2 regions of the Enterobacter bugandensis genome follow, and region 1 is predicted to be linked to the other one. Evidence: predicted binding sites of a transcription regulator. Region 1 holds the regulator's gene; the other holds the start of a gene.
What was found. The regulator Fur, encoded in region 1, represses iron uptake genes when iron is present. The targets are predictions, from matches to a motif close to ATAATAATGAGAACNACTATCAA.

Region 1 (3,139 bases):
ATGCCTGGTACCTATCAGGGGGCAGAAGCCGGGGCTAATTTTGACTACGGTGATGCAGGTGCGTTGAGCTTCTCCTATATGTGGACCAACGAGTACAAAGCGCCGTGGCACATTGAGATGGACAAGTTCTACCAGAACGATAAGAAAACCAAAGTCGATTACCTCCACTCGCTGGGCGCGAAGTACGATTTCAAAAACGATCTGGTTCTGGAAGCCGCATTTGGTCAGGCGGAAGGCTATATCGATCAGTATTTTGCTAAAGCCAGCTACAAATTTGATATCGCCGGTAGTCCGCTGAGCACTAGCTACCAGTTCTACGGTACGCGCGATAAGGTCAGCGATGGCAGCGTAAACGACATTTATAACGGCACCGCGTGGCTGCAGGCGTTAACCTTCGGCTATAAGGTCGGTCAGGTTGATTTGCGTCTGGAAGGCACATGGGTGAAGGCTGAAGGGCAGCAGGGCTACTTCCTGCAGCGTATGACGCCGACCTATGCCTCATCCAACGGTCGTCTGGATATCTGGTGGGATAACCGCTCAGACTTCAACGCCGACGGCGAGAAAGCGGTCTTCTTCGGCGCCATGTATGACCTGAAAAACTGGAACCTGCCGGGCTGGGCGGTGGGCGCTTCTTACGCTTACGCCTGGGATGCAAAACCAGCAGACATGGCGACGCCGGATGCGTACTACGATCCAAACTATCGCCTGAAAGAGTCCTCCTACAGCCTGGATGCTATCTACACCCTGCAGGATGGCCGCGCGAAAGGCACGATGTTCAAGCTGCACTTTACGCAGTATGACAACCACTCCGATATCCCAAGCTATGCGGGCGGTTACGGCAACATCTTCCAGGATGAACGTGACGTCAAATTCATGGTTATCGCCCCATTCACCATCTTCTGATGAGCACACCGGCGGGCTGAGTCCCGCCGGTCTGGAGACTGCATATGATGAAAAAAATCGTAATCGTCGCGCTGATGGCATCAGGGCTGGTGGCGTGTGTTCAGACTCAGGCGCCGAAAGAGGACGCCCGTCTGAAGGAGGCGTATAGCGCCTGTATTAATACCGCGGAAGGATCGCCTGAGAAAATTGAAGCCTGCCAGAGCGTGCTAAATGTGTTAAAGAAAGAGAAAGCGCATGAGGCGTTCGCGACGCAGGAGAATGTTCGCGTGATGGATTATCAGGCCTGCATTCAGGCACGTAAAACCGGTAACGATCAGGAAGTGGCGAAGCGTTGCGATAAAATCTGGAACGAGATACGCAATAACAACAAATAAGTTGCTCTACGCCCGGTGCACTTTGCTTACCGGGCTTTTTTCAGGCAAAAAAAAGCCAACCTTACGGCTGGCTCAGAGTATGAACGCTAACTTATTTTGTGTCGTGAGCGTGTTCATTCTCGCGGCAATCCCCTTCAGCGCAGTGACCGTAAAGGTACAGGCTGTGGTTGGTCAGGCGAATGCCATGACGAGCTGCGATTTCACGCTGACGCGCTTCGATGGAATCATCGCTAAATTCAATGACCTTGCCGCAATCGAGGCAGATCAGGTGATCGTGGTGATGCTGCTGGGTCAGTTCGAATACAGATTTACCGCCTTCGAAATTATGACGGGTAACAATGCCCGCGTCATCAAACTGGTTCAGCACGCGATATACGGTGGCCAGCCCAATCTCTTCACCCATGTCGATAAGACGTTTATAAAGGTCTTCCGCACTGACATGGTGATTGTCTGGACCCTGAAGCACTTCCAGGATTTTTAACCGAGGAAGCGTTACTTTCAGGCCAGCCTTCTTTAATGCGGTGTTGTTGTCAGTCATGCGGAATCTGTCCTGTTGCTAAACGATTCACTTCTCTGGGAAGTGACAGAAAATGCACCTGGGATAATGCGTCTCATTATAGAACTGCCATGCCTAAATGAAAACTGCAAGTCTCAGGCAAAGTATGCTTATAAAAACGTGGTATCACCTACAAACTTGCTCAAAGGAAACCACATTTTGCCAGGGAGACATTGTACAGGTCTGGGCGAAAAAGTTAAAAGTTTGTAGCAATTAATTTAATCGGTTTTACCTGGAAAAGGGCGCAACCCGCGTTGCGCCGTAAAAAATCAGGCGTTGAGAATATCGTCCAGATGCAGTTCTTCGCGGATCTGCTTAACCCACTTCTCTACACGCTCTGCGGTCAGTTCTGGCTGACGGTCTTCGTCAATGGCAAGTCCGACAAAATGATCGTCATCGGCCAGGCCTTTAGAGGCTTCGAAGTGGTAACCGGCAGTCGGCCAGTGGCCCACAATAACCGCGCCATTAGGCTCAATGATGTCGCGAATCGTCCCCAGCGCATCACAGAAGTACTCGGCGTAATCTTCCTGATCGCCACAACCGAACAGGGCAACCAGCTTGCCGTTGAAGTCCACCTCTTCCAGCGTCGGGAAGAAATCGTCCCAGTCGCACTGGGCTTCACCATAGTACCAGGTTGGAATACCCAGCAGCAGAATGTCATAGCCCTCGAGATCTTCTTTGCTGCTCTTGGCGATGTCATGCACATCAGCAACGTCTTTACCGAGCTGTTTCTGAATGTTTTTTGCGATATTTTCGGTATTGCCGGTATCACTGCCGAAGAAAATGCCGATGATTGCCATGAGTAAAATAACCTCTTGAAACTTAATGGTATGGTGGCGCAATTCGGCCACGGATAAGGGCAATAATAGCAGAACTGGCAACCCTGCGGAAACCGCTATCGCGCAGGACTGCACTCTGTGCTACATGAAAAGGGCGATAAAGGGGTTTTTCAGACTTATGCCTGGCTGCGCAGCGTCTCGAGTTGGGCGATGAGCATCTCTTCAATAAGCTCGCTGCGGCTGATGTTACGCGCCTCTGCCAGCTCGTTAAGCGCATCGACCGCGTCGGCGTTGAGCTTCAGTTCGACACGCTTAAGCCCACGATTTTTATCGCGTTTAAGCTGATTGCGTTTATTGATACGCAGCTGTTCATCGCGCGAAAGCGGATTCGTTTTCGGTCGTCCCGGTCGACGCTCATTCGCGAACAGATCTAGTGTCGTACGGTCCGTTTGTTCTTTGGCCATGATTATGAGACTTCGGGGGAAACACGCCGCCCTGCTAAAGCCCGGGCGATAAGCGCGCCATCA
Region 2 (3,139 bases), 2.9 Mb from region 1:
AGGTAAACACGCTAAGCAGTCTGGTGGTCGCGGTCAGTACGGTCACGTTGTGATCGACATGTACCCACTGGAGCCGGGCTCTAACCCGAAAGGTTACGAGTTCATCAACGACATCAAAGGTGGTGTAATTCCTGGCGAATACATCCCAGCCGTTGATAAAGGCATCCAGGAACAGCTGAAAGCGGGCCCTCTGGCTGGCTATCCGGTTGTTGACATGGGTATCCGTCTGCACTTCGGTTCTTACCACGACGTTGACTCCTCTGAACTGGCGTTTAAACTGGCTGCGTCTATTGCCTTTAAAGAAGGCTTTAAGAAAGCAAAACCAGTTCTGCTTGAGCCAATCATGAAGGTTGAAGTAGAAACTCCTGAAGAGAACACCGGTGACGTTATCGGTGACTTGAGCCGTCGTCGCGGTATGCTGCGTGGTCAGGAATCCGAAGTAACTGGCGTTAAGATCCACGCTGAAGTTCCGCTGTCTGAAATGTTCGGATATGCAACTCAGCTGCGTTCTCTGACCAAAGGTCGTGCATCATACACCATGGAATTCCTGAAGTATGATGATGCGCCTAACAACGTTGCTCAGGCCGTTATTGAAGCCCGTGGTAAGTAATCCACAGGATTAAAACCTAAGTCCCGTGCTCTCTCCAGAGGGGAGAGCACTATAGTAAGGAATATAGCCGTGTCTAAAGAAAAATTTGAACGTACAAAACCGCACGTCAACGTTGGTACTATCGGCCACGTTGACCATGGTAAAACTACCCTGACCGCTGCAATCACTACCGTTCTGGCTAAAACCTACGGTGGTTCTGCTCGTGCATTCGACCAGATCGATAACGCGCCAGAAGAAAAAGCTCGTGGTATCACCATCAACACCTCTCACGTTGAGTACGACACCCCGACTCGCCACTACGCACACGTAGACTGCCCAGGCCACGCCGACTATGTTAAAAACATGATCACCGGTGCTGCGCAGATGGACGGCGCGATCCTGGTTGTTGCTGCGACTGACGGCCCAATGCCTCAGACTCGTGAGCACATCCTGCTGGGTCGTCAGGTAGGCGTTCCTTTCATCATCGTGTTCCTGAACAAATGCGACATGGTTGATGACGAAGAGCTGCTGGAACTGGTAGAGATGGAAGTTCGTGAACTGCTGTCTCAGTACGATTTCCCGGGCGACGACACTCCAATCGTTCGCGGTTCCGCGCTGAAAGCGCTGGAAGGCGAAGCAGAGTGGGAAGCGAAAATCATCGAACTGGCTGGCTTCCTGGATTCTTACATCCCAGAACCAGAGCGTGCGATTGACAAGCCATTCCTGCTGCCAATCGAAGACGTATTCTCCATCTCCGGTCGTGGTACCGTTGTTACCGGTCGTGTAGAGCGCGGTATCATCAAAGTTGGTGAAGAAGTTGAAATCGTTGGTATCAAAGAGACTGCGAAGTCTACCTGTACTGGCGTTGAAATGTTCCGCAAACTGCTGGACGAAGGCCGTGCTGGTGAGAACGTTGGTGTTCTGCTGCGTGGTATCAAACGTGAAGAAATCGAACGTGGTCAGGTTCTGGCGAAGCCAGGCTCAATCAAGCCACACACCAAGTTCGAATCTGAAGTGTACATCCTGTCCAAAGACGAAGGCGGCCGTCATACTCCGTTCTTCAAAGGCTACCGTCCACAGTTCTACTTCCGTACAACTGACGTGACCGGTACCATCGAACTGCCAGAAGGCGTAGAGATGGTAATGCCAGGCGACAACATCAAGATGGTTGTGACTCTGATCCACCCAATCGCGATGGACGACGGTCTGCGTTTCGCAATCCGTGAAGGCGGCCGTACCGTTGGCGCGGGCGTTGTTGCTAAAGTTCTGGGCTAATTAATTATCCCTGAATAAAAAAGGACGCTTCGGCGTCCTTTTTTGTTTTCTGTACCTTTCCTTGTCACAAAATTTCGCATTTTTTAACCGCTCCCGGCCCGTATCCTGGCGCATGTGCTATTGTAATCATAACCATTCTCACTTACACTTTGCGCATATTTTGAACGGGAGTCTCTATGTACGTTTGTTTATGTAATGGTGTAAGCGACAAGAAAATTCGTCAGGCCGTTCGCCAGTTTCAGCCACAATCTTTCCAGCAGCTTCGCAAATTTGTTCCGGTGGGGAATCAATGCGGTAAATGCGTTCGCGCAGCGCGTGAGATCATGCAGGACGAACTGATGCAGATCCCGGAATTCAAAGAGATCGCGTAAGCCTCTATCTTTTTTTTGACATCCCCGTAGCCCGTTCTACGCTTCAATGAGTGGAAGCGGAGGGACTATATAATGAAAGGTGATGTTAAAATCATAAGTTATCTCAATAAATTATTGGGAAATGAGCTTGTCGCAATCAACCAGTACTTTCTTCACGCGAGAATGTTTAAAAACTGGGGTCTGACACGTCTGAATGACGTTGAGTACCATGAATCTATAGATGAGATGAAACACGCCGATAAATACATCGAGCGTATCTTATTCCTTGAAGGCATCCCAAACCTGCAGGATCTCGGCAAGCTGGGCATCGGTGAGGATGTCGAAGAGATGCTGCGTTCTGACCTCCGGCTGGAGCTGGAAGGTGCGAAAGATCTGCGCGAAGCCATTGCTTATGCTGACAGCGTCCATGACTATGTGAGCCGCGATATGATGATTCAGATCCTTGCCGATGAAGAAGGCCACATTGACTGGCTTGAAACCGAACTGGATCTCATTAGCAAAATTGGCCTTCAGAACTACCTACAGTCTCAGATCAAAGTGGAAAATTAATCAGATTTTCCCATCCAACGCATAAACCCGCTGCTGCCAGAAATGGTCCAAAAGGCAGTGGGTTTTTTAATGCTCCTTTATCTGAGGTGAGAAACGAAAAAACAAGAATGCAAAGCAGCGCCATAAGCGCGGCGAGTAACGCCAGCGTAGGCAGTATGCACCAGCCATGCCACGCACCAAGTGCTGCCAGATACTTCACATCGCCATATCCCATTCCTTCCCGCCGGCAGATAAGCCGATAGCCCCAGTAAATCGTGGCAAAACCAAGATATCCAGCCACCGCCCCCATTACGGCACTCGGCAGAAAATCAGGATGGATAAAGACCTGGTAGACCAGGCCCGTCCAGAGCAGCGG

Region 2: the regulator Fur is predicted to act here: its motif matches at 1,984-2,006, upstream of bfd (bacterioferritin-associated ferredoxin).

Annotation. Positions count from the first base shown of each region.
Region 1 covers NZ_LT992502.1:1,357,147-1,360,285, forward strand. Annotated here, with positions in the region: gene chiP (chitoporin ChiP) at 1-903, shown strand, start outside; gene chiQ (ChiQ/YbfN family lipoprotein) at 951-1,277, shown strand; gene fur (ferric iron uptake transcriptional regulator) at 1,369-1,815, opposite strand; gene fldA (flavodoxin FldA) at 2,103-2,633, opposite strand; gene ybfE (LexA regulated protein) at 2,789-3,076, opposite strand.
Region 2 covers NZ_LT992502.1:4,287,939-4,291,077, reverse strand. Annotated here, with positions in the region: gene fusA (elongation factor G) at 1-610, shown strand, start outside; gene tuf (elongation factor Tu) at 680-1,864, shown strand; gene bfd (bacterioferritin-associated ferredoxin) at 2,041-2,235, shown strand; gene bfr (bacterioferritin) at 2,308-2,784, shown strand; gene DG357_RS20835 (prepilin peptidase) at 2,768-3,139, opposite strand, start outside.